DNA from 2 places in the Paenibacillus sp. JL3B1040 genome. Region 2 is predicted to be linked to the other one. Evidence: predicted binding sites of a transcription regulator. Region 2 holds the regulator's gene; the other holds the start of a gene.
The links. The regulator CtsR, encoded in region 2, represses protease genes until heat stress. The targets are predictions, from matches to a motif close to ATGGTCAATAAAGGTCAAACA.

Region 1 (16,332 bases), 970 kb from region 2:
CTTTTATTTTTTCACGTCCAACTGATGAATAGCTCGCCTAACCCCTTCTGAACGCTCAATATCGTTGTTTTTACAGTAATCATCCAGTTTTTCAAGCGTATCGTTGTCCATTCTGATAGTAATTTTGTTAGGCTTCGGGTTGTCGGTTGGACGCCCCATTTTCTTGTCGGCCAAATACTCACCTCCTACTTTTGCCGGACATAATTATTGTATATTTTTGTCGGACAAAAGTCAAAAGACATATCCAGGTTAGTTATAGGGAACGGTGGGAAAGTGCAACGCTTGAAGATGACGCTATTTGGCCCGAAACGGGGAACTTCAATTGTAGCGTTTACGAGTCGGCGATAACGCCCGTACAAGCACATTGGCAAGCGTTAGCGCATAAATGCCCGGACAGATCGGCCACCTAGCATCGCCTCGTTCGTCAGTGTAATGCCAAGATCCAACAAAAACTATTGTAACCCGCGCCAAAACAAGGTATAGTGAATATGCGAAAAAATGAATCGAAGAACCTGCTAAAGCCATACCAATGGATATGGCTTTTTTTTCTTATGAGGCATGGATTAATTTCAAGGAGTTGATGCAAAGATGATAGAACTGGCCGCGGTGAAAAAACACTTTGCCGGACAGGTCGCCTTGCATCCGCTATCGCTCATGATTAAGGAAGGGGAATTCCTCACCTTGCTGGGCCCAAGCGGCTGCGGCAAGACAACGATTTTGCGCATGATCGCCGGGTTCGAACAGCCGACCGCAGGGAAAATCCTGCTCGACGGACAAGACCTGACGCATTTGCCGCCGAATCGCCGGGATTTGAACCTTGTCTTTCAACATTATGCCTTGTTTCCTCACATGACGGTGGAAGAGAATGTCGCCTTCGGGCTTAAGATGAAAAAGATGCCGGCGAAGCAGCAGCAGGAGCGTGTGCGGGAAGCGGTCGAGATGACGCAGTTGACCGCGTTGACCAAGCGTTACCCGCATCAGCTGTCCGGCGGGCAGCAGCAGCGGGTCGCCATCGCGCGGGCCATCGCCAACAAGCCGCGGGTTTTGCTGCTGGACGAGCCGCTTGGCGCGCTGGACCTGCAGCTGCGCAAAAGCCTGCAGGCCGAGCTTAAGCAACTGCAGCGCAGTCTGGGTATCACGTTCGTCTACGTGACGCATGACCAGGAAGAAGCAATGATGATGTCCGACCGCATCGTCGTGATGAACAGCGGCCAGGTGGAGCAGATCGGCACGCCGCGGGAAATTTACGCACAGCCGGCTACGTTGTTTTCGGCTACCTTCGTCGGCGAGAACAACATCTTCTCGCGGGACGGGCGGCTGTTCGCCGTGCGGCCGGAGAAGCTGAAGGCGGTGCGTCCCGGCGAAGCCCCCGAAGCCAAGCGAAGCGGCGAACTGTTGGACGTGCTGTATCTCGGCGGCGTTCAGAAGCTGATCGTTCAGCTCGACAACGAACCGATGACCGTATCGGTCGTGCTGGACGTCAACGATGACTACACGTGGCAAATTGGGGAGCCGGTTGGGGTGGATTGGAAGCCGGAGGACGAGGTGGTTATCGGATCATGAAGAAATCTGGCTTGAGCATGCTGCCGGTGCTCCTGTGGTTATGCCTGTTCCTGGTCGTGCCGATGCTGATCGTCGTAGGCATCTCTTTTATGGGGCGCGACGAGCTTGGCAATGTGGTGCTGGACTTCAATCTGGATGCCTATGCGCTCTTTTTCGACCCGTTATATTTGGGGATTTATTGGGATACGATTCTGCTCTCGGTGCTGACGACCGCGTTGTGCCTGCTGCTCAGTTACCCGTTGGCCTACTATATTGCAAATGCCGGCCCGAGAATGCAAACCTGGGGCCTGGTGCTCATTACGGTGCCGTTCTGGATCAACTTCCTGATCCGCACCTATGCCTGGGTGTTGCTGCTGCGCACGCAAGGGATCGTTAACGAGCTCTTGCTCGGGATCGGACTGATCTCCGAGCCGCTGCAGATGCTGTACACCAAAGGCGCCGTGCTGCTCGGTATGGTCTATACGTTTATTCCGTTTATGGTGCTGCCGATTTATGTGGCGCTGGAGCAAATGGACAAGAAGCTGCTGGAAGCGGCCAGCGATCTGGGCGCGACGCGCTGGAGAGCGTTCTGGCACATTACGCTGCCGCAGACCAAGTCCGGGATCATGACCGGCTCGGTGCTGGTGTACGTTTCGACAACCGGTATGTTTGTCGTGACCGACATCCTCGGCGGGGCGAAGTCGGCCATGATCAGCAACATTATCCAGAGCCAGTTCCTTGGGGCCCGCAACTGGCCGTTCGGCTCGGCATTGTCCGTGATCTTCGTGATCACATCGCTGATTCTGATCGCGTTGTTTAATCGGGCGATGACATCCCGGTATCAAAAAGTGCGGGAGGTGCGTTCATGAAAACCAAAAGCCATCCGCTGCTCGGCGTGCATTCGCTCTTGATGATGATTTTTATTTACGTGCCCATTTTGTTTATCGTTGCTTACTCGTTTAACAGCTCCAGGCTGGCGGCGGATTGGAGCGGCTTTACGTTCGATTGGTACGTCTCCCTGTTCGATAACCGCCATGTGATGGAGGCGCTCGCCAATAGCTTGACCGTAGCGATTGTCTCGACGGTGATCTCTACGGTGCTCGGAACGCTGGCAGCGCTGGCGATGCGGAAGCTGGGACGCCGCTTGAAGTCGGGGATGGGCGGCCTGCTGTACTTGCCGATCATTATCCCGGATATCATCATGGGCTTATCCTTGCTGGTCTTGTTTAATCAATTGCATCTGCCGCTGGGTAAAATAACGATTATCATCGCCCATATTACGTTTAGCTTGTCTTACGTTTACGTCGTCGTGACTACCCGCCTTTCCGGCATGGGAGGGCAGTTGGAGGAGGCGGCGCAGGATTTGGGGGCGAGCTCGTGGCAAACCTTCCGCCATGTGACCTTGCCGCAGATTGCTCCGGGCATTATTTCCGGGGCGTTGATCGCGTTCACGCTGTCGCTGGACGACTTTATGGTCAGCTTCTTTGTCAGCGGCCCAAATTCGACAACGTTGCCGATTTATATCTACGGGCAGGTCAAACGGGGTATTTCCCCGGAAATTAACGCGCTTTGTACGATTCTGATTCTGGTGACGGTCACCTTGATTTTCCTGGCGCAATTTGTGCTGAATCGCGGCAAGGGGCAGAAGAAACAATCCGTGCTGCCGTTCTAGGATCATTCTTATATTCCGTATGACGAAACAGAAGGGAGATTGGGAATTGAACAAATTGATGTTTAAATGGACCGGCCTCGTGCTGGCAGGAATGATGGTTACCGGGCTGCTGTCCGGCTGCGGATCGTCGAAGGAGACGCTGAACATTTACAGTTGGGCCGACAATTTTGACGAGGAAGTGCTGGAGCAGTTCGAGCAAGAGTTTGACGTGAAAATCAATTACGACGTATTTGCGAACAATGAAGACTTGCTGGCCAAAATCAAAGCGGGCGGCGGCGGTTACGACCTGATCCAACCGTCCGATTACATGGTGGCGACGATGATCAAGCAGGATCTGCTGGCGCCGCTGGACATGAACAACATCCCGAACTTCGCCAATGTGTCCGACGCGTACAAGAACCCGTCCTACGACCCGGGAAACAAATACTCGATTGTATATACGTCCGGGGTGACGGGGATTGCCTACAACAAGAAATACGTCAAGGACGAGATCGACAGCTGGGAGGACCTGTGGAATCCCGAATACAAGGGCAAGGTCATTTTGCTTGACGATAACCGCGAAGTGATCGGCATGGCCTTGAAAAAAGCCGGCCATTCCAACAGCTCTACCGACGAAGGCGAAATCACGGCCGCTGTGGAGGACTTGAAGAATTTGCTGCCGAGCGTGCTGGCTTTTGATACCGACAACATCAAGCAGAAGATGATTCAGGAGGAAGGCTGGATCGCCACCGTCTGGTCGGGCGACGCTTCCTACATTGCGCAGGACAACCCGGACGTGGCTTACGTCGTTCCGAAGGAAGGCGGCACGATCTGGTCGGACAACTATGCGATTCCGAAGGATTCGAAGCATAAAGAGCTGGCCGAGAAATTCATCAACTTCATGCTCGAGCCGGAAGTGAGCGCGAAAAACTACGAGTCGATCGGCTACAGCGATCCGAATACGAAAGCGACGGAGTTCCACAGCGACGAATACCGGAACGACAAAATGATCAATCTGTCGGAGGACGAATTGTCCCGGACCGAATGGCTTGGCGACGTGGGCGACAAGCTGCAACTGTATGACCGCTTCTGGACCGAATTGAAGAGCGGACGGGAATAATTTCGGTTTGCTCCTGCGAAAGCGCCAGGCGCTTCCCGTTAGGGAAGGCGTGCTGGCGTTTTTGCGTACATGAATTGTTGCCACCGAGGTCATAATTTAGGTATGAACTTAAAGAGGGTGGCGATAACAAGTGAAGCGAAACGCGGTAAAAATGATGACTTCGCTGATGACCGCAGGCTTGATGATTTCCGGCGTGGCCGTCGTTCCGGCCGAAGCCGCGCCGCAGTCGCGGGTGGAGCTTAGCGGGGGGATGGATGCGGCGAGGCCGGTCCTTCGGCAGGAGCGGCAAGGCGTCAAGATTACGAACCATACGATCGAGAAGAAAATTCCCGAGGCGTCGATCAAGGTCGACTACCCGCAAATCAGCGGATTAAAGCATAAATCGGTGCAGAAGAAGATCAATAAGCTGCTCAAGGATAAAGCGGAGGCGTTTGTGGCGAGTGCGCTGAAAGAAGCGAAGGCGGGGCAGCCGACAACACCCAGCGGCAACCCTTACGAATATGTCGGCACCTACAAGGTGACGTACAACCGCGACGGGGTGCTGAGCCTGTATGTGGATCAGTACGCCTACACCGGCGGCGCGCATGGCATTACCGTGCGAGAGGGCCTGACGTTCCGGCTGGATAACGGCAAGCTGCTGACGCTGGATGAGTTGCTCCGGGCCAATCCGAACTACCGCAGCATCGTCGATCCGGAAATCGCCAAGAAGCTGCAGGAAACCGACGGGTATTTCGGCAACTTCAAGACGATTGGCCCGAATCCGTCGTACTATGTGCAAGGGGATGGCGTTACAATCTTTTTCCAGCTGTACGATTATGTGCCTTACGCGTTCGGGTTCCCCGAATTTCATTTTCCGTTTGCCAAGCTGCTGCCGCCGGGAACGAATCCGTTTGATTTCAAAACGCATTAAAAGTTTGAGGTGGGAAGAGGTATGACTTATGACTGTCCTGTTCGGCGGGGGGAGCTGCCGGGAGGGCAGTTTTTTATTTGGAGGTATGGGCGGGCGGGCCTCAAAGTTGCACTTTGTACAACAATCCTGCCGGATCCAGGGCGTGCAGGGCCGATTTGTTGTAAAAAGTGCAACAATATTGCAGCATCAGGTGCATTAAGCCCTAGAATGTTGTACGAAATACAACAATCTGTGCGATAAGGCCATCTCGGGCCAGAAATATTGCATGGAATACAACATTTAGCCTCTAATCCCTCCAATGTAGAAGCCAGAACCTGCAAGAGGCCCCGTCGTGCGTTAATCTTGCGGCGGGAAGCGGTGTCATAAATCTCCTTGCGTTTTGCCGTGAAACGGTTACAATAGGAAGCAACAGAATGATGTTAACGTTAACAATGAGAAATGAAATCCACCGGATCTAAATGAAGGGAGAACGAAAGACATGGCGAAGAAGTTTTTGGGGAAAAATTTCCTGCTGAACAGCGATACGGCGGAGGTGTTGTATCATCAATACGCGAAAAACCTGCCGATCATCGATTACCACTGTCATTTGAGTCCACAGGAAATCTACGAGAACAAGACGTTCCGCAATCTGACCGAGGCCTGGTTGGGCGGCGACCATTACAAATGGCGGGTGATGCGGGCTTGCGGCGTCGACGAGGAGCTGATCACCGGAGGGGCGGACGATTACGACAAATTCCTGGCTTGGGCCAAGGTCGTGCCGCAACTGCTCGGCAATCCGCTGTACCATTGGACACATCTGGAGTTGCAGCGGTTCTTCGGGATTCAAGAGCTGCTGAACGAGCAGAGCGCCCCAACCATTTGGGAAAAAGCCAACGCCAAGCTGCAGAACGAAGGGTTTGGCGCGCGAGACCTGATTACGAAGTCCAAAGTAACGGTGGTCTGCACGACCGACGATCCGGCGGACTCGCTGGAATACCATCTGAAGATCAAGGAGCTGGAGGGCTTCGAGACGGCCGTGCTGCCGAGCTTCCGCCCCGACAAGTTCCTGGAAATCAACCGCGACACGTTCAAGCCTTGGCTGGCGAAACTGGAGGCGGCTACGGGCAAACCGATCGCGAACTACGGCGCGCTATTGGACGCGTTGCGCGAACGGATCGACTTCTTCCATGAGATCGGCGGCCGCGTGTCCGACCATGCGCTCGATACGCTGGAATACCGTGAGACGACGCTGAAGGAAGTCGAGGCGATCTTCGCCAAAGCGCTGAGCAAGGGCTCCGTAACGCCGGTGGAAGAACGGAAATACAAATCGTTTACGATGCGATTCCTCGGCAAGGAATACGCGAAGCGCGGGTGGGCGATGCAGCTGCATATCCATGCGCTGCGGAACACGAATACGGCGATGTTCAAGAAGCTTGGTCCGGATACGGGCTACGACGCGATTAACGACGGGCCGCTCGCCGAAGCGTTGGCCGGGTTGCTTGACGCTCTGGAGCAGGATGGCGGGTTGCCGAAGACGATCCTCTATTCTCTGAACCCGAACGATTACTGGGCCCTCGCCAGCATTATGGGCAGCTTCCAGGGCGGCGGCGTGCCGGGCAAGATCCAATTTGGCACCGCCTGGTGGTTCAACGACAACAAGGAAGGGATGATCCAGCAAATGCGTACGCTGGCCAACTTCGGCGTGTTGTCTCAGTTCGTCGGGATGCTGACGGATTCGCGCAGCTTCCTGTCGTATACTCGGCACGAGTACTTCCGCCGCCTGCTGTGCGACGTGATCGGCGATTGGGTCGACCGCGGCGAGGCGCCGAAGGACTTCGAATTGCTGGGCCGCATCGTGACCGATATTTGCTATGGCAATGCGGAGCGGTATTTTGCTTTTCCGGAACGCTAGAAGGGATTGACGCTGCTTCATGTCCGCTACGATCAAAGACATCGCCCGGCTGGCGAATGTCTCGCATATGACGGTTTCCCGGGCGCTGAACAACAGTCCGCTCATCAAGGAGGAGACCAAACGCAAAATCCTGGAAATCGCCGAGCAACTGCATTACGTGCCGAATTACAACGCCAAGAGCCTGGTGCTGCAGCGCTCGCATACGATCGGATTGTTTTTTACGAGCATGGTCCAGGGGACGTCCTCCAGCTTCCTCGCGGAGGCGATCCGCGGCGTAGGTCAGGAGGTTGGCGTTCAGTATAACTTGTTTCTGCGGGGGATCGATGATTTCGAGGACTTTAGTTCGATTCACCGCCGGCGGTTCGACGGCATCCTACTGATGAGCCAAAGCGAACGCGATGACGCGTTTATCCGCCATGTGCGGGAGCAGGAGATTCCACTGGTCGTGCTGAACCGGAATGTGGGCGACCCCGGCATCGTCAATTTCGTGTCCAACGACCGGGAGGGGGCTTTCGAGCTGACCCGCTACCTGATCGACAAGGGCCATGAGCGCATCGGTCTGGTGGAAGGGATCCCCGGCTACAAATCGACGCAGGAGCGCAAGGAAGGGTATCTGCGGGCCATGGCGGCTGCCGGCCTGGAGATCGGAGAGAGCTGGATCGCGGAGGGCCGGTACGACGTGGTGAGCGGGTATCGGGCGATGGGCCGGCTGATGGCGTTGCCGGAGCGGCCAACCGCGGTGTTCTGCTGCAACGACGATATGGCGATCGGCGCGATGAAGGCGGCCGCGGAGGCGGGACTGGCCATCCCCGGGGACGTCTCGGTCGTCGGTTTCGACGATATCGGCTTCTCGCACTACACCAATCCGCCGCTTACGACGGTGCAGCGGCCCATTGAGCCGCTCAGTCGGATGGGCGCGCGCAAGATCCTCGAGCTGATCGAGGAGCCTGCGGCCGGCGGGGAGCTGGTGCTGCTGGACACTCAGATGGTGTGCCGCGAGTCGGCGGGGAGCTGCCCTAGGGCGCAGTGAAGGTGAGCTGCGGGTAGGCAGAAGCGCTGCCTGAACAGGGCGGTGAGTCGCGGGGCGCATTGCTTGCAGGAATTTAGGGCGCGACGCTACGAAGCGGGCAGCCGAGCAAGAAGTGATGATTGTTCGCCGACTTGCCCGCTAGGTCCAGGCCAAAAACCCGCCAGAAGAAGAAATTCTCTGGCGGGTTTTGTCATGGAATGGATGCGGGCGGCTCGCATTTTTAACCGGGACTAAACGACTTCCACCGGTATGAGCTTGAACTCGTTCACGTCGGCCAAGCCCCGGTTGGTAATCCGCAGCTCGGGAATGACCGCCAGGGCGATCAGCGAAAGCGTCATGAACGGTGCGTTCAGTGGGCAGCCGAGTTGCTTCCAGGCGGCCTCGAGCTCTTTCACCTGGGCGACGACCGTCTCCAGCGGCTGATCGGACATTAGGCCGGCGATAGCCATCGGCACGGCAGCCAGCACCTGTCCGTCCAGAACGGCGATCATGCCGCCGCCCAGCTTCGCCAGCTCGTTTGCGGCGAAGGCCATGTCCGCGGGATTCGTGCCCATGACGAGCAGGTTGTGGCTGTCATGCGCAACGGTGGAGGCCACGGCCCCCTGCTTCAGGCCAAACCCCCGCGCGAAGGCGAGAGACAACTCGCCGGAACCGCGGTGACGGTCGATGCAAGCCAGTGTGGCGATGTCCTGCTCGGCGGCCGGACGCACGACGCCTTCCCCGTCAACCGGAACGGTTGCCGTCCCCTTCGTCGTGCGGGCGCTGTTCTCGATCACGTCGATGACGTGGATCGTCGTCGTCGCCGCTTTGACGCTGGCGCTGCTGCGGAAGAGGAAATCGGCGGCGGTCAGCGGACGCGCCAGTTTTACTGAGGCACGCGCCTGCGGCGGATATGGGTACGCCGGGAACGGAACGCGAAGCTGCCCGTCGTCGTAGGCGACCTTGCCGTCGGTGATGACGGTCGACGGCTCCATCCGCCGCAGGTCGCCGATCAGCAGCAGGTCCGCGCATTTGCCCGGCGCGATGCCGCCCAAGTCGCCGTCGACCTTGAAGTACCGCGCCGTGTTGATTGTCCCCATCTGAATCGCGGTCACCTGGTCGACGCCCTCCTCGATGGCCCGGCGCACGACATGGTTCATGTGGCCTTGCTCGATCAGCGTTTGCGGATACACGTCGTCGGTGACCAGCAGGATGTTCGAAGGGTTAACCCGATCTTCGGTGACGACCTTGATCACTTCCTTGACGTCATGCCAGGCGGAGCCTTCGCGGATCATTAGGTGCATGCCGATGCGCAGCTTCGCGAGTCCCTGCTCCCGGGTCACCGTCTCGTGACAGGAGGTGACGCCCGAGGCGACGTACGCCTGGAGCATGCGTTCGTCATCACTCGGAAAATGCCCGGTTACGGTTTTCCCGGCTTCCATCGTCGCCTGGATCTCGCCGAGCATTTTCGGATCTCCGTGCACGACGCCGGGGAAGTTCATGACCTCGCCCAGCCCCTCGACGCCCTCCCAAGTCATCCCTTCGGCAATATCGCCGGTGTCCAGTGACGCTCCGGCATCCTCCAAATGATCGGTGGCCGGCACGCAGGAAGGAAATGTGGTGAAGACCTTAAGCGGCAGGCCCTGGCCTTCCTCATGCATCCAGCGCACGCCCTCCGCGCCGAACACATTGGCGATTTCGTGCGGGTCCATGAAGATGCCGGTCGTCCCTTTGGCCAGCGCCGCCTTGGCGAACTCGGCCACCGACAGCATGGTGCTCTCGACGTGCATGTGTCCGTCCAGGAGGCCAGGGACGATGTGGCGGCCTGCCGCATCGATCACGACGGTGTCCTCCCCGATCGTGTGCGCCGCGTCTCCCACGAAGGCGATTCGTCCTGCGGCAACGGCGACGTCCGTCTGCGGCAGCAGCTCTCCGGTATAGACATTGACCAAGACGCCGCCTTTCACGACCAAATCGGCCTTGGCCCTGCCCATGGCGACATCCGCCAATATGCGGCTTACTTCATACAGCTTCTTCCTTTCGGATTGTTTCATCTCCCGATTCGCTCCTTTAATGAGGTAGTAAGTCATCGATCAACCTAATCAAGTTTCAAGTCACGCCAAGTCACGCCAAGTTACCATAGTCACACCAAGTCACATCAAGTTACGTATAGCTATGTCAGGTTTCGCAAAGTCACATTAAGTCACTAAGTTACGACTGAGTCACACCAAGTCACGCCAAGTACCTTAAAGCTGTGCTAAGTCGTGCTAAGCTATACAGTGCTATACAGCAGTGTCATACAGAGCTATACAGTGTCATACAGAGCTATATAGAGCCGTACAAATCGCACGGAGTCGCAGAAAGTCACTAAAAGTCACTAAAAGTCACTAAAAGTCACTAAAAGTCACTAAAAGTCACTAAAAGTCACTAAAAGTCACTAAAAGTCACCCAAAGCCATGCCAAGTAACTCAATGCAGGATGCCTGCCCCATTTATCCAAGCCCATTCTAGTGCGCTAACGCTTGCCACGGAGCTTAATAAGGCCAAAATCATTGCGCACGGAGTCTAACGCTTGTCACAGAGCTTATTGTCCAATTTACAGCCGGAAACAGGTGCATTTATTGAAAATAGTGTCGCTCAGCGTCGTTAGAGTTCAGATACCGCTAAAAAAGCAGACTTAGTGCTTGTCATCAGCGTTAGAGCGGGCGGGTGCAGGCCTCGGGGGTTCCTGGCGGCGGCTCAGCAGGGTCAGCGACTCCCAATTCTCCTACCGCACCGGCGGCGGTCCACGTCTCCATTTCGCCTGGGCACCCGGCGGCGCCCAGCGACTCCAAGGGTCACCCGGCGGCGACAGCCCGGCTTCTCCCCTAAAAGGACTAGTATCGCCCGGGCGCGATCCGGCGTCTTCCCGGGTGGCCCAGCGGCTCCGGGGGAGACTGGGAGCTAGCTTCCCGGCGGCGCCTATACCTGGTTATTTTTAAAAATAACTATAACAAGAAAGGCCGCCCTTCGAACAGAACTTTCTGTTCAAAGCGCAGCCTTCCGTTCCAAGCCTTAGGCTTTGGCGGTTGGATTCACTTTCTCGATGACCTGGTCGACCAGGCCGTATTCCTTCGCTTCCGCCGCGCTCATGAAGTAGTCGCGGTCGGTGTCCTTCTCGATCCGGTCCAGCGGCTGGCCGGTCCGTTCGGCGAGGATTTGGTTCAGCTTGTCGCGCATTTTGAGGATGCGGCGGGCGCGGATTTCGATGTCCGTCGCTTGGCCTTCGGCTCCGCCGAGCGGCTGATGGATCATGATTTCGCTGTTCGGCAGCGCATAACGTTTGCCCGGCGCGCCGGCATTCAGCAGAAATGCGCCCATCGAAGCGGCCAGCCCGACGCAAATCGTGGAGACGTCCGCTTTTATGAACTGCATCGTATCATAAATCGCCATGCCGGCCGTAATGGAGCCGCCGGGGCTGTTAATGTAAAGGGAGATATCCTTCGTTGGATCTTCCGCGTCCAGAAAGAGCATCTGGGCAATGATGGAGTTGGCGACAACATCGTTCACCTGGGAGCCCAGGAAGATGATCCGGTCCTTGAGCAGACGGGAATAAATGTCGTAAGCGCGTTCGCCGCGGTTGCTTTGTTCAACGACCATAGGAATATAACTCACCGATAAAACCTCCTTAAATTTAGGGTGTTCATAAGAACGGCCCTTCTATTTGGTATGCTTGGCAATCATCGCTTCCATCCATCTAAGAATTGACGGAAACGAAGAAGATTAATCTCATCATAAACAATTTATTCGAGAAAGTCAAAGAAAGTCAAACTCAGGGGAATAAAAAAAGTCCAACAGACGTTCGTCAGGGACTTGTTCGTGTGTTTAGTATGGTTTTAGTATATAGATGGCGCGCCCGCGAGGAATCGAACCTCGATCTCAGGCTCCGGAGGCCTACGTCATATCCATTGGACCACGGGCGCAAATTTAGCGAACAAAAATTATTATATGACATTTCAAATTAAAACGCAAGACGCAAATCTAAAAGGTTTGCTGGGATTGGCTGGGTTCCCGAAGAAAGCGCCATTTATCGGAACATCCCAAAATAAGGATTGTCATGAAAGCGTTTCTATGGTAACTTGATGAATATATAAAAACGTTTTTATAGATAGGGTGTATCATGAGATGGGTAAAGTCACCATTAAGGATGTGGCCAAAGCGGCGGGGGTTTCGATCTCCACGGTTTCCAACGCACTAAACGATGTCGATGTACTGAATCCGGAGACCAAATCCCACGTGCTGAAGGTAGCCAAGCAGTTGAACTATGTGCCGAATTTGAACGGGAAGCAGTTGAAGTCGAAGAAGACGAATATGCTCGGTTTTTTCACGACCAGCTTATCGGGGCCTTATTTCTACATTTTGGTCGAATCGATGGCGCGGGAGAGCGAGCGGCTCGGATACGGGTTGAACGTGGTGGTTACGACCGACAAGCAAACCATCATCAGCAACATCATGGGCAGACGGGTGGACGGCGTCATCATCTACGAGGAGTTGCGGATCGACGACCGGGATATCGCGATGATGGAGAAAGACAAGATCAAGGCGGTATTTTTGGATCGGGTCATTCAGAAGGAAACGATGGGAACGGTCATTTTCAATTCGTATGCGTCCGCTTACGAAGCGACCAAATACCTGATCAGTCTGGGCCATAAGAAAATCGCGTACCTCTCCGGCGTGGATACGATGTACGACAGCGTGCAGCGGAAGGAAGGGTATCTTGCGGCCTTGCGGGAGCATCAACTGCCGGTGGACGAGGATTTCATTTTGCAGGGGTATTTTGAAGAAGAGAGCACGTATAACGCGGTTCGGGCTTATATTCACAAGCATCCGGGCAAAATGCCGGACGCGATTCTCGCCGGCAATGATTTGAGCGCGATCGGGTGCATTAAGGCGCTGCGGACTTACGGCCTCGAGGTGCCCAGAGACATCAGCGTCGTCGGTTTTGACGATATCGATATTGCCCAATATTTTACGCCGCCGCTTACCACGGTTCGGAACCAGATCGCCAGACAAGGGATCTTGGCCGTGAACCATTTGGTGAACATGATCAAGAAGCGGGAGCACGGAATGGTGCAGAAGCTGGACGGAGAACTGATCGTGCGGGGCTCGAGCCATGTCCGTTTAAGCCGGGATTAAGCGCCAGCGCGTTTGCAAGCGGTTTAAACGATCGGGGCTTTTCGGTTTGAAATAAAAACGTTTTTATCCGCGTGGGATAAAGAGAGGAGCGCAAAATGGCGAAGTCAGTTGCGGCGGCCAAGAAACCGATGGGAGCAAGAATCAAGCACTTCTTTATCGACTTCGGCAGGCAGTGGGAAATCCAGTCGATGATCTGGCCGGGGATCATTTTTATGATTGTTTTTTGCTACATCCCCATCTATGGATTAACGATCGCTTTCAAAAACTATACGGTCATCGATACGTTAAGCTCCGCCCCTTGGGTGGGACTGGACAACTTCAAGATTATCGCAAACGACAAATACTTCTGGGATTCCGTGGTGAATACGCTGGGGATCAGCTTTCTGAAACTGGCCATCGGCTTCGTCATCCCGATTATCCTGGCGATCATGATCTACGAGCTCAGCATGGGACGGTTCAAAAAAATCGTGCAGACCATTTCCTATCTGCCGCACTTCTTGTCCTGGATCGTGCTCGGCGGGATGCTGATCACCTGGTTCTCGACCACCGGCATGTTCAACCAGCTGCTGCTTGACCTGGGTCTGATCTCGAAGGCTCAGAACATCATGCTGGATCCGGGCAAATATTGGTGGATCGCCGTTTTGTCCGATGTCTGGAAAGAGGCGGGCTGGGGGACGATCCTGTATCTCGCCATCATGGCCAAGATCGATCCGACCTATTACGAGGCGGCCAAGATCGACGGGGCGAGCCGGCTCCGGCAAATTTGGAACATCACGTTACCGAACATGAAGATGATTATCAGCTTGAACCTGATCCTCACCGTAAGCGGCCTGCTCGGTTCCAACCTGGACCAGACCTTGGTGCTGATGAATTCCCAGAACCGGGAAAAAGCCGAGGTCATCAACTCTTACGTGTACCGGATGGGGATGACGCAAGGGGACTTCTCCTACGCGACCGCCGTCGGGCTCGGCGTCTCGATCGTATCGGTCATGTTGTTGGTGGTTGCCAATAAGGTGACCAGCAAACTCAACGATAATCAATCTGTCCTGTAAGGAAGGAGCAACAGCCATGAATCGAAAGGCGGTCAAACAGGATCTCGACAGCAGAATCTTCGATACGGTCAACGTCACGGTCCTGATTTTATTCACGATCCTCATTGTCATTCCGCTCTGGAACGTCATCGTTTCCTCCTTCAGTTCGGGGCGGTCGCTGGCGGAAGGCGGCTTCGTCTTCTGGCCCAAGGAATTCTCGTTGGAGAACTACCAGGCGGTGTTTCGGGACGATACGATTTGGCAGTCATTCCTGATCTCGGTCCTCAAAACGGTTATCGGCGTGGTCACCCACGTATTCTTCTGCGCGATGATCGGTTACGGGCTCAGCAAGAGCAACGTGCGCGGCCGCAAGCTGTACGTGACGATGGGCGTTATCACGATGTTTTTCTCGGGCGGTATGATTCCGACGTATTTGCTCATTAAATCGCTGGGCCTGCTCAACAGCTTCTGGGTGTATATCATCCCGGCCCTGTTCAGTTATTACGACGTCGTGATCCTGATGAACTTCTTCCGGAACGTGCCGGATTCCCTGGAGGAATCGGCCAAAATCGACGGTGCCGGCGACTGGAGAATCTTCCTGAAGATCTTTATCCCGTTGTCGATGCCGGCGATGGCTACCATCGCTTTGTTCAACGGCGTGAACCAGTGGAACGACTTCATGACGACGAAGCTGTACATCACGGATCAATACCTGTATCCGCTGCAAATGAAGCTGTACGAAATCATCGTTCAATCCCAGACCCAATCGATGCAGAACATCGCGGGTTCCGTCGTGATTGAAACGACGACCAAAGGAGTTCAACTTGCAACAATTGTGATTACGACTTTGCCGATTGTTGTGATTTATCCATTATTGCAAAGATACTTCATCTCGGGCATGATGCTGGGGGCGGTGAAGGAGTAACGAATCGGCCTAGCGATTTGGAACGGCTTATGCGAGTTGGACTATTTTTTAGTTTGCGCCTATAAAAAGGGAGGGTACATGTATGCTTAAGTTGAACAAGAGTCTTGCCAGAAAAGGAATGACGGCTTGCGCCGCCCTGCTGACCGCAGCACTGATCGTCACCGGTTGCGGCGGTTCCGGCGCCGGTTCGAAGGCCGCGAAAGAGGACGTATCCCTGGAGAACCGGTATACCCCGGATGCGAATACGCCGGCCTGGAAGCTGGATAAGAAGGAAGAGCCGACCCAACTCACCTGGTATGTCAACGCCGATTGGTGGAATACCGATTTCGGCAATGACGTAGTCACGAAGAAAATCAAAGAGGACTTGAACATCGACATCAAATTTGTTACGGGTGACGACACCAAGCTCAATACCTTTTTTGCCGGCAGCGACATGCCCGATTTGATCACAGTGTTCGATTCGAACTCGGCCGTTGTACAAAAGGCTTCATCCTGGGCTTTGCCGCTGAATGAGCTGGCGGAGAAATACGACCCTTATTTCAACAAAGCGGCTGCGCAAGATACGCTCAACTGGTTCAAGCAAGCTGACGGCAACACGTATGGTTACCCGAACTACTCCAACACGCAAGCCGATTATGACAGCGGTAACATTCCGGCTAAGACCGCCTTCGTGATCCGCAAGGACGTTTATGAAGCGCTTGGCAAGCCTAGCGTCGGAACGCCGGAGGAGTTCAAGAACGTGATGCAGCAGATCAAAACCCAGTTCCCGGATCTGATACCCTTCGGCTTTAACTCGATTGGCGAGGGCACGGGATCCCTGGGCGACGTGTTCCAGGACTTCCTTGGGGTGCCGCTGGAAACCGAAAACGGCGAATTTTACAACCGTAATTTGGACGAGGACTATTTGACTTGGCTGAAAACATTAAATGAAGTACACCAAGTCGGCAACATCAGTGACGACAGCTTTGCCGATGACGGCCCGGCTTTTGAAGAAAAGGTGAAATCCGGCAAATACGCCACGATGCTCCTTGACGGGACTCCGCAGCAAGGCGGCAACCTGCAAATTTTCGCAAACGCGC
Region 2 (16,332 bases):
GAACACCGCCTGGATATCGGATCGGATTCTCTTGAACATAGTTTTCCCCCACCTTCTATTCCTATCGCAAACGGATAGACCTATGTAAAAAGGCGCCCCTGCAGCTTTCGCTGCAGAGACGCCTGGCGACGCGGTTCCACTCTGCTTTGGATGAGTTTGCCTCCGGGTCCGGTGGATGCAACATGCAGATCCAACCGAGCCTCGGCATCAGGCCGACTCCTCCCTCTTCAAGCCCTTAACGCGGACGATACGGCGAAAGCTACAGCGCCTCTTTACAAAGCGCGTTCGCCTCCGCGGCTCCCGGGTGCATTTCCGCCAGCGCGTATCCGGATAACTTCCAGCCTGGTTTCTTCTCTGCGCGGTCCGCACCGAAGGGTCCCGGTTATCCTCTCTGGTTGATACGGCTGATCGCGTACTTCTCCCGATCTATGCCGATGGTATCAAGGCGGCCGTCAGCCGCCATTCTTGCAATTGTAGGATGTACCTGCCTTTATATTACCTAATGGACGGCCTACTGACAATGGCAGCCCCAAAAAATTTACGCACTCTCTAACGCTTGCAACAGACGCTAAAGGAGTAAAAACGGCGCGTTCCCAGCGCTAACGCTTGCCTGAAACCTTATTTCAGGATTTCAGCAAGAAAACGGGGGAAGTTGGTCTCCATAAGCATTCTGGCAAGCGTTAAAAAAGAAATCCGCTTCTTTTCGCCGAAATAAGCATCGTGGCAAGCGTTAGCGTATGAACGAACCCGCGGATAAGCGGGTTACGCGGATACACCAATGCATGGATACGTGGACACGCGGGATACGCCAACGCGTAGTTAAGTGAACACGTGGACACGCTAGAGACGCCATCCGTGATACGCGAATACGAGACTCGTGGATACGCGGGGCCAAGCGAATGCGCGGACACCCAAAAAACCGTTCATCCCGATCTGCCGGACCAGATTATACGACCGGCGCTCCATGCCGAACCGGTTCATCAGGTCGATCAGCCGCGCATACGCCGCCCGCTATCCTACAAAGCGGCGATGCGCACCTTCAACCGGTCGACGACTTTGTCCCGGCCAAGCAGATAAAGGGTCTGGTTCAGGTCCCGTCCATGCATTTGGCCGGTCAACGCCACGCGGATCGGCATGAATAGGCCTTTGCCTTTGCTGCCGGTCTCCTTCTGCACCTCTTTGATCGCGGCACCGATGTTCTCCACGCTGAATTCGCCCATTCCTTCGACTTTACTCAAAAACGCGGCAAGCACGCCGGGTACCTGCGGCTCCGCCAACACGGCGGCACCTTCCTCGTCCAGCGACAGCTCGCTGCGGAAGAACATTTCCGACAGCTCCACGATATCCGAAGCCGCGGTCATTTGCTCCTGGTACAACGCAACAAGGGCTTCCGCCCACGCCTGCTGCTCCGGCGACAGCTCGGCCGGAAGCTTCCCGGCCCGCTGCAGATGCGGGATGGCCAGCAAGGCGATCCGCTGCGAATCGGCGTTTTTGATGTAGTGGTTGTTGAGATGCGCCAGCTTGTTCGTATCGAACACCGCCGGACTGCGCGACAAGCGGTTCGCGTCGAAGATCGAGATCAGCTCGTCCTTGCTGAAAAACTCCTCTTCCCCTTCCGGCGACCAGCCGAGTAAGGCGATAAAGTTAAACATCGCTTCCGGCAAATAACCGAGCTGGTCGTACTGCTCGATAAATTGAATCACCGATTCGTCGCGTTTGCTCAGCTTTTTGTGGTTCTCCCCAACGATCAGCGTCATATGGCCGAACACCGGCGGCTCCCAGCCGAACGCATCGTAAATCATAAGCTGGCGCGGCGTGTTGGACACGTGGTCCTCCCCGCGCAGCACGTGCGTGATGTTCATCAGATGATCGTCCAAGACGACCGCGAAGTTGTAGGTCGGGATGCCGTCTTTTTTCACGATCACAAAATCACCGCTGACGTCGGACTCAAACGAAATCGTCCCTTTGACCAGGTCGTCAAACGTAAACGTGCGGCCTTCCGGTACGCGGAAACGAATGCTGTATTGCCGGCCCTCCGCGTCATACGCAGCCAACTGCTCCGGCGTCAAGTGACGGCATTTCCCGGAATAGCGCGGTGTTTCGCCGCGGGCCATTTGCTCTTCGCGCTCCTTCTCCAGCTCCTCTTCCGTACAGTAGCAGCGATAAGCCAGACCCCGATCCAGCAAGTCCTGCACCAGCGGACGATACAAATCAAGACGCTCCGTTTGTCGGTACGGCCCGTAGTTCCCGCCGACGTCCACGCTTTCGTCCCAGTCTATGCCCAACCACTTGAGGTAGGTCAGCTGGTTCTCCTCACCGCCGGCCACGTTGCGCTTCACGTCCGTATCCTCGATGCGGACAATGAATTTTCCTCCGTGATGTCTGGCAAACAAATAATTGAACAACGCCGTTCTGGCGTTCCCGATATGTAAATGACCCGTCGGACTCGGCGCATAGCGCACGCGAACTTCAGCCATTCCAATCCCCTCCCTAGTTTTAAGACGATGCCGTCAAAACCGCCTTTTGAACTACCTCTACAAGCTTATGATGATAGCACATTCTGGACCAGACAGACAACGCATTGTGCCGCAATGCCTTCGCCGCGCCCGGTAAACCCGAGCTGCTCGGTGGTCGTGGCCTTCACGTTGACGCGCTCCGGTTCCGCCCCAAGCGTACGGGCAATAACGTCCACCATTTGCGGAATGTACGGGGCCATCTTCGGCTTTTGCGCGATGATCGTCGCGTCCAGATTGCCGAGACGGTAGCCTTTGTCAACCGCCATGTCCCATACCCGTTCCAGCAGAACGACGCTGTCCGCATCTTTGAACGCCGGATCGGTATCGGGAAAATGGCGCCCGATGTCCCCGAGACCCAGCGCACCCAAAATCGCGTCGCTGATCGTATGCAGCAGCACGTCGGCGTCGGAGTGTCCCAGCAAGCCTTTCTCGTAAGGAATATGCACCCCGCCGATAATGCACGGTCTGCCCTCCACGAGCTGATGCACGTCGAAGCCCTGTCCTACTCTAAACATCCTCTCCATCCTCTCCCAGTCATCTTTTAATCACGAAGTAGCTCGAGGTAGCCTATTCGACATCGAATCTTGAATTCAGTCAGTCGCTCCGTTGCTCACGTAGGCTTACCTACGCTCCGCTACTCCCTCCCTCCTTCATCCAACCTTCTCGGTGCTTAAAACCTGACTCCCTTTAGAATCACGAAGTAGCTCGAGGTAGCCTATTCGACATCGAATCTTGAATTCAGTCAGTCGCTCCGTTGCTCACGTAGGCTTACCTACGCTCCGCTACTCCCTCCCTCCTTCATCCAACCTTCTCGGTGCTTAGACCTGACTTCTTTTCATCACGAAGCTCACCTATTCCGCTTCTTCCCCCGGATAAACGCCGCATAATCCAAATCCTCGGGCGTCGTGATTTTGATATTGTCGTACGACCCTTCCACCAGCTTGACGGGGATGCCCAGCCGTTCGACCAGCATCGCGTCGTCGGTGCCGACGACCCCTGCCTCCGCCGCCCGTTCATGGGCCGCCAGCAGATCGTCGCGCCGAAAAGCCTGCGGCGTCTGGATCGCCCACAAGCTGCTCCGGTCCAGGGTTGCCGCAACCCAGCCCTGCCCGTCCGCCTGCTTGACCGTATCCTTCACCGGTACGGCTAGCACGGCCGCGCCATGGGTTTTAACGGCTTCACAGCAAGCCGTAATCTGCTCTCTCGTGACAAAAGGGCGGACGCCATCATGCACCAATACCCAAGGCGTGCCGAGATGCAGCAGTCCTTGGCGTACCGAGTGCTGACGCTCAGCCCCGCCCGGAATAACCTGTATTTGCCCGGCCATGCCGTATTCGGCAATCCATGACCGGCACCGGTCCACATCCTGTTCCCCGGTGACAAGCACGATTCGCGTGATCGACGGATGACGGTGAAACGCCTCCAACGTATGGATGAAGATCGGCTTGCCGTCCAGCATGAGATACTGCTTGCTTTCCGTCGTTCCCATGCGCGTGCCGCGGCCTGCCGCCACTACGATCACACCCGTATCGCCGCTTGCTTCCAACCCCATCATATTCTGCCTCACCTTTGCCCGGAATTCATCCGCGCCGCGGCCAGCGCAGCGCAGTTAATCCCATCATACCGAATTACTGGGCTTTTTCCAACAGTTTTGGCTTGGCAAAAATCATTCGTCCCGCCGAGGTCTGCAGCACGCTGGTCACCAGCACCTCCGTAATGGTGCCGATGTAATCGCGCCCGCCTTCCACGACGATCATCGTTCCGTCATCCAAGTAAGCGACCCCTTGTCCATGTTCCTTGCCGTCTTTGATGACCTGGACCATAATTTCTTCGCCAGGCAGCACAACCGGTTTGACCGCGTTGGCCAAATCGTTGATGTTCAGCACGGACACGCCCTGCAGCTCGCACACCTTGTTGAGGTTGAAGTCGTTGGTCACGACTTTGCCCTGCAGGACCTTGGCCAGCTTGACCAGCTTGCTGTCAACCTCGGAGATTTCCTCGAAATCCCCTTCGTAGATCATGACCTTTACGTCCAGCTCTTTCTGAATTTTGTTCAAAATATCCAGTCCCCGCCGCCCGCGATTGCGCTTGAGCAGATCCGAAGAATCGGCGATATGCTGAAGCTCCTCCAGCACGAATTCCGGAATGACGATCGTTCCCTCAATAAAGCCGGTTTTGCAAATGTCGGCGATCCGGCCGTCGATGATCACGCTGGTGTCCAAAATTTTGTGTTCCTCCGCCCAACGTTCCTCTTCCGGGAGGGAAGCCCCCCATTTGCCGGATTTCCATAGCGCGGACAGCTCTTCCTTCTTGGCCAGCCCGACGTACAGCCCGATGTAACCGAACAGCGCCGATACCGTGAATTGCGCCATGCTCTCCAGCGTGCCGAGCCAGGACAGCAGGGGATAGACCGTTAAAGAAAGAAGTAGTCCCGCGGTCAAACCGGCCGCACCGGCAGCCATTTCATTCATCGGGATTCGCGTTAAAGCGGCGATCCACGTTTTCACTCTGGAAGAAACGACGTCTGCAGCCAAGGAGAACAGGAACAAGAACAGTAGCGCGCCGGCCGCGGCCCAGATCAAATTCGCCGCAATCGGGTTCATTGCGCGAAACCAGTCGCTGGCGGCACCCGGCAACACGCCGGACAACCCGCCGGTTGTATAACCGAACCAAGCCCCGCATAAACCGGCCAGAATCATCAAGTATTTTTTCAGCACGTCTCTCTTCACCTCCTAGATAAGTATCTTCTTTAGCCAGTATGAACCAATTTCAAGGCGCATAATCCGTGAACGATAACTTTTTTTACCAGAAAATAAACATTTAAAATCCATACACGCCCCTTGGCTATGGGATTTCAGGTTGATCTTGGAGGAAAAGGTGGAATATAATGAATTCAATTCATAATATTGAGGTGGATGGAAAATGAGCGCACCAAGCCTTCAGTCTTTTCAAGAACAAGTTTCTGAATTGTTGCTCCGTCACCGCAGCTTGCTGGACGTCATGTCGAAGCTGGGACAAACCAACGCCGCTGCCGTCCGTTCCGTGACCAAATCCGTAACCGAATGCGGTTGCATCGAGCTGCACGCCACCAAACAAGATTTCGAGCCGGGCATGGATTTGCAACAAGCCAAAGAAACGATCGCCAAGCACGTGCATGGCGAGCTGTGCGAAAATTGCCGGGATGCGATTACGAACGAGCTTGGACGTAACCTTTTCTATATGTCCGCCCTATGCAATTTATTGGGGATCAACATGGAGGAGATCGTGGAGCGCGAATCGCAGAAATGCGCCACGCTGGGGTTATTCAACTTATCGTAAACGTACTGGTCCTGATGAATGAGGATAGGGCCAATCAAAAAGGCATCGATCCTTTCCCGCCTGGGGAGATCCATGCCTTTTTCGTATAGTTTGGGGTAAATCCGTGCTCAGCGCTTCGAACGATACATTTCCTGTGCATCGGTGTCGTCGTCCCGGGATTTGCGGCGGAGCAGCCGGTGGATATTCTGTCTTATTCCGTATGCCGCATATAGGACCAAGGGGATAAAAATTAGCTTCACCATCTGGTCCGGGAACACGACGGCGATGATCACCGCGAAAATCACGACAAGCGGCGTGTAAGCGATCGCTTTTTTCGGCAGGCCGATTTTCTTGAAGTTCGGGTATCTCACCGTGCTGATCATCAAATACGAGAGCAGTATCATGGACACGACGAAATAAGGGGCCGTGATTTCCCCGTTAAAAAGCGACAGCGTCGCCACAACCCCGCCTGCGGCCGGAATCGGCAATCCGATGAAATATCCCGGAACGCCCTTCTGCACATTAAAACGGGCAAGCCGCAGCGCCCCGCACATTGGAAAAATAATCGTGACGGCCCAAGCGATGCCGGGGGGAATGCTGTGAAAAGAAATCAAATACATGATCAGTGCCGGGGCAATACCAAACGAAATTAGATCCGATAAGGAATCGAGCTCTTTCCCAAACTCGCTCTGCGCGTTCAATGCGCGGGCGACCCGTCCGTCCAAACCGTCGAGCAGCATAGCGACAATTACCATGATGGCAGCCAGACTAAAACGGCCTTCCAGAGCCAGCATGATGGCCAGCATTCCGAGAACCATGTTTCCTAACGTAAACAGGTTCGGAATCGATTTCGTAATCATCTCTTCACCTCGAGTAGATATTCCTCAACCATTCATTGATGATAGGTGATTTAGATTTGTCTGTCAATGAATACCTGTTCCTGAAGACGTTTGAGCCCTTCTTTGATGGCGCGGGCGCGGACCTCGCCGATGCCGTCGACCTCATCCAGCTCCTCGATGCTGGCCATCATCACGTTCGGCAAGCAGCCGAAGCGCTCGACCAGATTATGAATGATCACATTCGGCAAGCGGGGAATTTTGTTCAGCACGCGATACCCGCGCGGGGAAATCAGTTCCTCCGATGTTGCGGCGGAGGAAGGATACCCCAAAAGCTTGGTAATGTGATTGTCGTCCAGCAGTTCATCGTCGGTCGAACGTTTGAGCCCCAGGATGATTTCCCGGATCGCTTCGTCCTGGTCTTCCTTGGCGTAGTCCTTATACAATAGCCACGCCTCTTCCTCCATGTTGCTGACCAGTTCTTCCATCTGCATGCTGATCAGCCGCCCCTCCGTGCCCAATTCGTTAATGAACCGCTTGATCTCCATCTTGATCCGGATCACCATCTCCACCCGTTGAATGACGTTGATGACCTCGGGCAGGGAGACCAGTTCCTCAAATTCGGAGGCCGTTAGGTTCGTCAAGGCTTGATTCAAGACAGACCGGTATTTCTCCAGCGTCTGAATCGCCTGGTTCGCCTTGGTCAGGATAACGCCGATTTCCTTCAAGGCATACCGAAGTCCCCCCTGGTAAAGGGTAATGATGTTCCGGCGCTGGGAGATGGAGACGACCAGCTTGCCGGTCTGTTTGGCCACCCGCTCGGCGGTGCGGTGCCGGATGCCCGTCTCCGAGGATGCGATCGAGGAATCGGGAATCAGTTGGGTATTCGCGTACAAAATCCGCTTCAAATCCTCACTAAGGATAATCGCCCCGTCCATTTTGGCGAGCTCATAAAGATAGTTCGGCGAGAAATCGCAGTTGATGGAGAAGCCCCCCTCGACGACTTCCATCACCTCCGGGCTGTAACCGACGACGATCAGGCCCCCGGTCTTGGCCCGCAGCACGTTCTCAAGGCCGTCGCGGAAAGCCGTTCCCGGAGCGACAAGCCTCAGCAAATCGTTCATTTTCTCTGCTTGGGTAGTTTCCTTCATCATTCAATGCCCCCTAATCTAACGCAACAGCTAGCGCATCTGCAACGGTATTTACGCCTATCAATTGAATCCCTTGCGGTCCTTTCCATCCTTTCATGCTTTTCTCCGGCAAAATCACCCGCTTGAAGCCAAGCTTGGCCGCTTCCTTCACCCGCTGCTCCGCCCGGGAAACCGCCCGCACTTCGCCGGTCAAGCCAACTTCTCCGAAAAACACGTCGTAGGGCTTCGTCGGCAGATCGCGAAAGCTGGATGCGACGCTGACCGCAATCGCCAGGTCGACCGCCGGTTCGTCCAGCTTGACGCCGCCGGCCAGGTTGACGTATGCGTCCTGATTTTGCAAGAATAGGCCCATCCGCTTCTCGAGCACGGCGATGATCAGATTCATCCGCTGATAATCCACACCGGTCGCCATCCGCCTTGGCGAGGGAAAGTGGGTAGCCGCGATCAAGGCCTGCAGCTCGACCAGCATCGGACGCGTTCCCTCCATGCTGGCGACGACGGTCGAACCGGCTACGCCGAGCGGCCGTTCGGACAGAAACAGCTCCGACGGATTCGCCACCTCCGCCAGACCGGATTCGTTCATCTCGAAAATTCCGATTTCGTTGGTCGAACCGAAGCGGTTCTTGACCGCCCGCAGCAACCGATAGGAGTGATGCCGTTCGCCTTCGAAATAAAGCACGCAATCGACCATATGCTCCAGCAGCCTAGGTCCGGCGATCGCCCCTTCCTTGGTGACATGGCCAACCAGGACCGTGGCGATGCCTTGCCCTTTGGCAATTCGCATAAACCGCGCCGTGCATTCGCGCACCTGCGATACGCTGCCGGGGGCGCTGGTGACTTCCGGCAAATAGACCGTTTGGATCGAATCGATGACCAGGAAATCGGGTTTCACGCTTTCGATTGCCTCTTCGATTCCGTCCATGCTGCTCTCGCACAACACGAACAGATCCGGGGACAACGCTCCGAGCCGTTCCGCCCGCAGCTTGGTCTGTCGGACGGATTCCTCCCCCGATATATACAACACCTTCAAGCCGCTTCGCGCCATTTCATGCGAGGTTTGCAGCAGCAGGGTCGATTTGCCGATTCCGGGGTCCCCGCCGACGAGCACCAGCGAACCCGGCACCACGCCGCCGCCGAGCACCCGGTTCAGTTCCCCGATCCCCGTTTGAATCCGCGGTTCTTTGCCGCTTTCTATATTTATGATCGATTGCGGCTTTTCTTTCGCATGAAATATGCCGGATGTCATGCCCTGGGTTTTGACGGTTTTCTCCACTTCCTCCACCATGGAGTTCCAGGCGCCGCACCCCGGGCATTTTCCATACCATTTGGGCGATTCGTAACCGCATTCGGAGCAATAAAACTTATGTTTTACTTTAACCATTTATCTCTCCTTCTTGCCTCTGCAATATTTGACAGACCCCGCGGACACCGTATTCGTTAATGGTTACTAAAATATTACCATTCTTTCGGGTTTATCGAAAGTTATCCGAGCGCTGCCACCAGGGAAGACGGGATAAAAAACAGCCCCAAAGCATCGCTTTGGAAGCTGCTTGTTACTTATTTCATCGGCTTAATCGTTACAGATTTGTAGTATTTTCCAAAAAAATATTTTGCCTCTCCGACCAGCCCGTCGATGAGCCCCGCCATCCCCGATGTACGCGCCACCGTCGAATTGTTCAGGAACAGGACGTCGGTGACTTGATGCTCCCGCACGAAGTCGACCAGGCTGCCATCGTTTCTTCCACCAGTTTCAGCCTCCCTGATTCTTTCTCCTCTTCGCCAAAACCGCCGTTATCTCCTCCCCTCCGAAATCGCAAAAACGCAAAAGGACCCGCAGAGGGTCTGCAGGTCCGTTGGTATTGCTGACGGGAATCAACTCCCGTTACGCGTTTTTAATGAAAGTTCCCGTACGCTCCACCTTCAGGGCGCCGTTCTCTTCGTCGATTGTCAGCGAGTCGCCTTTCTTCACGTTGCCGGTCAGCAGCTCCTCGGACAGCCGGTCTTCGATATGCTTCTGGATCGCCCGGCGCAGCGGACGCGCGCCGTATGCGGGATCGTAACCCTCTTTGGCCAGGAACGCTTTCGCTTTGTCCGTCAGCGTAAAGTCGACGTCGTATTCGCGCAGCCGTTTACGCAATTCTTCGGACATCAGGGTGACGATCTGACCGATATGCGCTTCCTCGAGCGAATGGAAGACGATAATTTCGTCGATCCGGTTGAGGAATTCCGGACGGAAGCTCTTCTTGAGCTCTTCCATCACTTTGCTCTTCATATTGTCGTAGTCCGCGCCGGAGTCCTGCACGGCGGTAAAGCCGAGCCGCGTATTGCGTTTGATCGCTTCCGCACCGACGTTCGAGGTCAAGATGATCAGCGTGTTGCGGAAATCGACCACGCGGCCCTTGGAGTCGGTCAACCGGCCGTCCTCCAGCACCTGCAGCAGAATGTTAAACACTTCCGGATGCGCCTTCTCGATTTCGTCCAGCAGGACGACGGAATACGGTTTGCGGCGCACCTTCTCGGTCAGTTGCCCGCCTTCCTCGTACCCGACGTATCCCGGAGGCGCGCCGACGAGACGAGCCGTGGAATGTTTCTCCATGTACTCGGACATGTCGATGCGGATCACGGCGTTTTCGTCGCCGAACATCGCTTCGGCTAGTGCACGAGCCAGCTCGGTTTTACCTACCCCGGTCGGACCCAGGAAGATGAAGGAGCCCATCGGGCGCTTCGGATCCTTGAGGCCCGCCCGCGCCCGGCGAATCGCCCGGCTGACGGCCTTTACGGCTTCTTCCTGGCCGATCACGCGCTCATGCAGGATACGCTCCATATTCAGCAGGCGTTCGGTTTCCTCTTCCTTCAGCTTGTTGACCGGAATTCCCGTCCAGCTGGCGACTACCTGGGCGATATCCTCCGGCGTCACTTCGGAATCGGTGCGTCCTTGTTTTTCTTTCCATTGGTTTTTCGTTACGTCCAGCTCTTCGCGGATCTTCTGCTCCGTATCGCGAAGCGCGGCCGCTTTCTCGAATTCCTGACTTTGCACCGCCGCGTCCTTCTCCTTGCGGATATCCTCCAAGCGGCTTTCCAACTGCTTCAGATTCGGCGGTACCGTATACGAGTTGAGCCTTACCTTAGACCCCGCCTCGTCGATCAGGTCGATCGCTTTATCCGGCAGGAAACGGTCTTGAATGTAGCGGTCGGACAATTTAACCGCTTGCTCGATCGCTTCGTCGGTGATTTTCACCCGATGATGCGCCTCATAGCGGTCGCGCAGCCCGTGCAGGATTTGGATCGCCTCGTCGACCGACGGCTGATCCACCGTGATCGGTTGGAAACGGCGTTCCAGCGCCGCGTCTTTTTCGATATATTTGCGGTATTCGTCCAGCGTGGTTGCGCCGATGCATTGCAGCTCGCCGCGAGCCAACGCCGGCTTCAAAATGTTCGAAGCGTCGATGGCGCCCTCCGCGCCGCCGGCCCCGATCAACGTATGCAGCTCGTCGATAAAGAGAATGATATTGCCGGCTTGGCGAATTTCGTCCATGATTTTTTTCAAACGGTCCTCAAATTCGCCGCGGTACTTCGTACCGGCAACGACAGAGCCCATATCCAGCGTCATGACGCGTTTGTCGCGCAAGGTCTCCGGAATTTCATTATTGATGATCTTTTGCGCGAGACCTTCGGCGATGGCCGTTTTCCCGACGCCCGGTTCCCCGATCAGCACCGGATTGTTCTTCGTCCGGCGGCTCAGCACCTGGATCACCCGTTCGATCTCTTTGCTGCGGCCGATCACCGGATCCAAATTGCCCTCTTTGGCCGAAGCCGTCAAATCGCGGGCAAGGCTGTCCAGCGTCGGCGTATTGACGTTGGCCGGAGCGCCGTGATGGCTGGATACCGCTTCGCTGCTGCCCAGCAGTTGCAGCACCTGTTGACGCGCCTTGTTCAGGCTGATGCCGAGGTTATTGAGCACGCGGGCCGCCACGCCTTCCCCTTCGCGAATCAGGCCGAGCAGAATATGCTCCGTGCCGACATAAGTATGGCCGAGCTTGCGCGCTTCATCCATGGACAGCTCGATGACTTTCTTGGCGCGCGGCGTATAAGCGATATTGGTCGGCTGCTCCTGTCCGCGGCCGATCAGCGTTTCCACTTCGTCTTGAATTTTCTCGAGTCCCAGCCCCAATCCGATCAGCGCTTTGGCGGCAATGCCTTCGCCTTCACGGATGAGCCCGAGCAGCACGTGTTCCGTCCCGATATTGTTATGTCCCAGCCTTACGGCTTCTTCCTGGGCCAACGCCAGTACTTTCTGGGCGCGTTCCGTAAATCTTCCAAACATCATCTTCTCCTACACCTCCATAATAGTCCTCTCGTTATTTCCCCATTCGCTCTCGAATGAGTTTGGCGCGGTACATATCCCGTTCCCCCGGAGACATGCTGTTGCTGAATTTCTTCTGCAAAAACCCGGGCTGCGTCAACACGTTCAGCTCATTGATCGCCTGCGCCGACACGTCGTCGATGAGGCCCAAGTCTACGCCAAGCCGCACATCGGACAGCCGCTGGGCGGCTTCCTTCGAGTCGATGATATACGCCTGCGATAAAATTCCGTAAGAGCGCATGACCCGATCCAACATCCGCAGCCGCGATTCGCCGATCAGTTTTTCTCTCGCCGTCTTCTCGTGCTGAATGATCTGCAACACCACGCCGTATAAATTTTCGATGATCTCGGCTTCGCTTTGTCCTAGTGTAATCTGATTTGAGATTTGAAACAAGTTGCCCATCGCTTCGCTGCCTTCGCCGTAGATCCCGCGGACGGTCAAGCCGACCTGCGATACCGCGGATAAGATGCGGCCGATCTGCTGCGTCAGCACCAAGGCCGGCAAATGCATCATCACCGAGGCCCGAAGTCCGGTACCTACATTCGTCGGGCAACTGGTCAAGTAACCGCGGCGGTCGTCGAATGCGTAATCCACATGCGATTCGAAAATGTCGTCGATCGCCGTCGCTTTTTCCCATGCCTCCTGGACCTGAAGCCCCGGATACAGACATTGGATGCGCAAATGATCCTCTTCATTCACCATAATGCTGAGGCTTTCGTCCTCGCTGATGAAGACCGCCCCATTTCGGGATTCGTTCGCCAGGTTGGGACTGATCAAATGCTTCTCGACCAGCACCCGCTTATCCAGTTCATCCAATTCCGCGAGAAGGATCGGGTACAGTCGGCCGTGGTCCTGAAGACGTTCATCGTTCAAGACCTCCTGCAACTGCTTCAGCACCTCCTCCGATTGCGTGTTGGTGGCCAACATCGGGAAGGGGTGATGCAGCACGTTGCGGGCGATCCTTACCCGGCTGCTGATCACGATATCGGACTCCTTGCCCTGGCGGCTCATCCATTCGCTTAGCGGCTGTTCGGTAAAACGGAGATTGGTCACCCTGCGTCCCTCCTACTCTGCGGATATGTTCTTCTCAAGCTCGCGAATTTGATCCCGCAGCGCCGCCGCCTCTTCGAATTCCTCCTGGAGAATCCGGTACTGCAGCTCGCGGCGGAGATCTTCGAGCTTACGTTTTACTTGGATATGACCGCCGGTCCGTTTCGGAACTTTTCCGACGTGAACGGTATTGCCGTGCACCTTCTTAAACAGCGGGTCCAAGCGATCGTTAAAATATTTGTAGCAAGAGCTGCACCCAAAACGCCCGATTTTGCTGAACTGGGAATACGTCATGCCGCATTCTTCGCAGCGCAGGTGTTCGGGGGTACTATGCCCGGAAACTTGACCTTTGTTCGACGGACTCAAATCGAGAAAGCCCGACAGCAGGTTATGAATCGAAAAGCCGCCCGAAGTGCCGGGAATCAGCTCCCCTTTTTCCCTGGCGCAGGTCTCACAGAAATGAAACTCCGTCTTCTCGCCATTGACGATTTTCGTAAAATGCAAGGTTGCCGGGCGTTTGCCGCACTCTTGGCATTGCATTGCACGTCCCTCCTTCACGGGATAGCTAAGACAGCAAATCCTTCAACCTGGGTATTGCAAAATGTTGCTTAACTCAACAATGAGATCAGCATCGCTCTCATCAATCTAGCCCGGATCTGGTCGCGATACGGCAGTTTGACCGCCAGCACATCGCGGGATACCGCCGAGCGCATCAAGGCGGCTTCCCGAGGGGTCAAAAAGCGGGCCTCCTCCAGGCGATAAATCAATCCTTCCGCCGCGGATTGCCCGATCTCGTCACCGATCGTCTCATGCAAATGCGTATGCAGCGACGTTGGTCCCGGCAACTGAATGCGCCGAATCCGAACGTAACCGCCGCCGCCGCGTTTGCTTTCGACCAGGTACCCTTTCTCCAACGTAAAACGGGTGCTGATGACATAATTGATTTGCGACGGCACGCAGGAAAACTGGTCGGCAAGTTCGTTACGTTGAATCTCTATAATCCCCTCAGGACTCTCATGCAAAATACTCTTGAGATACTTTTCGATGATATCGGAGATATTACGCATCACTCATCCTCCATTATTCCACACGTGAATCTCATGTTGCGGCTTTGCTGTAAATCAGAATTGCTCGTCAAATCCAGTCGAATAAGCGGATGCCGGATGCCGGATGCCGGATGCCCGTTGTCATGTTGTTGCGTTGGCACATTGGCACGGGTCACGTCACCGTTGCCACGCTACCACGTAGTCACGAGGTCACGTCACGTTCCCGCATTATCATGTTGTCATGCCACGTTGCCATTTACCGTTTAGCGGTTGACTTTGACTTTCTTTGACTTTATTAACATTATACCATAATTTGATCATTTGCCAAGGGGGTCCGGTTTCAGTTTCAGTGTGGGCGTGAGCGGTGGAAAATATTCGTGGTTAAGCGTATGAGAAAACCGTCCGGTTGGTGCCGGACGGCGAAGAAATAAAGTAACTGTTAGGTACCCGCGGTCAAGCGCCAATTGAAATAGTTGTGCCTGTGCAGTTAATTCTCACCTTTTCGGCAAATCAGGCTCAATAGTTGCACCAATGCATCTAAATTCGCTCAAATAGCCACATTCCACGACCATCGCCGAAAATAACTGCATGCAGGCAACTAATCCCCCAAAAACGGCGGTTTCTCCGGAAATAACTGCAGCTCCGCACTTATTGTTCAAACAAAAGAGCACCACCGGATCAACGGTAGTGCTCTTTGTTGTCATCCCTTGACGAAGTAGAAGTTAGTTACTGAAATAGTTGTGCCTGTGCAGTTAATTCTCACCTTTTCGGCAAATCAGGCTCAATAGTTGCACCAATGCATCTAAATTCGCTCAAACAGCCACATTCCACGACCATCGCCGAAAATAACTGCATACAGGCAACTAATCCCCCAAAAACGGCGGTTTCTCCGGAAATAACTGCAGCTCCGCACTTATTGTAAAACTAAAAGAGCACCACCGGTCAACGGTAGTAGTGCTCTTTGTTGTCATCCCTTGACGAAGTAGAAGTTAGTTACTGAAATAGTTGTGCCTGTGCAGTTAATTCTCACCTTTTCGGCAAATCAGGCTCAATAGTTGCACCAATGCATCTAAATTCGCTCAAACAGCCACATTCCACAACCATCGCCGAAAATAACTGCATACAGACAACTATTCTCCCATAAACGGCGGATTCTCCGGAAATAACTGCAGCTCCACACTTATTGTTCAAACAAAAGAGCACCACCGATCAACGGTAGTGCTCTTTCCCTTTGCTTGGCGGCGTCCTACTCTCCCAGGACCCTTCGGTCCAAGTACCATCGGCGCTGGAGGGCTTAACGGTCGTGTTCGGGATGGGAACGCGTGGAACCCCTCCGCCATCGCCACCAAACATGATTTTTGCGCTGCTTCCGCTGCCTGATCCCTGCTTCAGCAAAAGATCAAACCTTAGAAAAGACATGCAGCTTAAAATCGTCATTCAGACGCTTGATCGCCTGAAAACTGGATACGAAACGAATTTGTGTTTTAGATGTTTTTGGATAAGCCCTCGACCGATTAGTACCTGTCAGCTCCATACATTGCTGCACTTCCACCTCAGGCCTATCAACCTCGTCGTCTTCAAGGGGTCTTACTAATTGGGAAATCTCATCTTGAGGGGGGCTTCACGCTTAGATGCTTTCAGCGCTTATCCCGTCCGCACTTAGCTACCCAGCTGTGCTCCTGGCGGAACAACTGGTGCACCAGCGGTGCGTCCATCCCGGTCCTCTCGTACTAAGGACAGCTCCTCTCAAATTTCCTACGCCCACGACAGATAGGGACCGAACTGTCTCACGACGTTCTGAACCCAGCTCGCGTACCGCTTTAATGGGCGAACAGCCCAACCCTTGGGACCTACTTCAGCCCCAGGATGCGATGAGCCGACATCGAGGTGCCAAACCTCCCCGTCGATGTGGACTCTTGGGGGAGATAAGCCTGTTATCCCCAGGGTAGCTTTTATCCGTTGAGCGATGGCCCTTCCATGCGGTACCACCGGATCACTAAGCCCGACTTTCGTCCCTGCTCGACTTGTCAGTCTCGCAGTCAAGCTCCCTTTTGCCTTTGCACTCTGCGAAT

Region 1: clpP (ATP-dependent Clp endopeptidase proteolytic subunit ClpP) is a predicted target of CtsR. The motif match lies at 11,914-11,934, and genes of this name have one in related genera.

What each region holds. Positions count from the first base shown of each region.
Region 1 covers NZ_CM169317.1:223,740-240,071, forward strand. Annotated here, with positions in the region: gene ccr1 (aCcr1 family cell cycle regulator) at 4-174, opposite strand; gene ACZF99_RS01065 (ABC transporter ATP-binding protein) at 589-1,563, shown strand; gene ACZF99_RS01070 (ABC transporter permease) at 1,560-2,411, shown strand; gene ACZF99_RS01075 (ABC transporter permease) at 2,408-3,214, shown strand; gene ACZF99_RS01080 (ABC transporter substrate-binding protein) at 3,273-4,313, shown strand; gene ACZF99_RS01085 (DUF3298 and DUF4163 domain-containing protein) at 4,444-5,223, shown strand; gene uxaC (glucuronate isomerase) at 5,702-7,114, shown strand; gene ACZF99_RS01095 (LacI family DNA-binding transcriptional regulator) at 7,134-8,144, shown strand; gene ade (adenine deaminase) at 8,375-10,177, opposite strand; gene clpP (ATP-dependent Clp endopeptidase proteolytic subunit ClpP) at 11,177-11,776, opposite strand; tRNA gene ACZF99_RS01110 (tRNA-Arg) at 12,010-12,084, opposite strand; gene ACZF99_RS01115 (LacI family DNA-binding transcriptional regulator) at 12,287-13,297, shown strand; gene ACZF99_RS01120 (ABC transporter permease) at 13,393-14,349, shown strand; gene ACZF99_RS01125 (carbohydrate ABC transporter permease) at 14,366-15,253, shown strand; gene ACZF99_RS01130 (type 2 periplasmic-binding domain-containing protein) at 15,336-16,332, shown strand, end outside.
Region 2 covers NZ_CM169317.1:5,080,514-5,096,845, forward strand. Annotated here, with positions in the region: gene cysE (serine O-acetyltransferase) at 1-39, opposite strand, end outside; gene gltX (glutamate--tRNA ligase) at 1,017-2,477, opposite strand; gene ispF (2-C-methyl-D-erythritol 2,4-cyclodiphosphate synthase) at 2,543-3,031, opposite strand; gene ispD (2-C-methyl-D-erythritol 4-phosphate cytidylyltransferase) at 3,364-4,068, opposite strand; gene ACZF99_RS23420 (PIN/TRAM domain-containing protein) at 4,145-5,233, opposite strand; gene ACZF99_RS23425 (nucleoside triphosphate pyrophosphohydrolase family protein) at 5,439-5,834, shown strand; gene pssA (CDP-diacylglycerol--serine O-phosphatidyltransferase) at 5,942-6,673, opposite strand; gene disA (DNA integrity scanning diadenylate cyclase DisA) at 6,724-7,800, opposite strand; gene radA (DNA repair protein RadA) at 7,814-9,181, opposite strand; gene ACZF99_RS23445 (hypothetical protein) at 9,358-9,513, opposite strand; gene clpC (ATP-dependent protease ATP-binding subunit ClpC) at 9,683-12,127, opposite strand; gene mcsB (protein-arginine kinase McsB) at 12,159-13,217, opposite strand; gene mcsA (protein-arginine kinase activator protein McsA) at 13,230-13,754, opposite strand; gene ACZF99_RS23465 (CtsR family transcriptional regulator) at 13,823-14,281, opposite strand; rRNA gene rrf (5S ribosomal RNA) at 15,494-15,610, opposite strand; rRNA gene ACZF99_RS23475 (23S ribosomal RNA) at 15,755-16,332, opposite strand, start outside.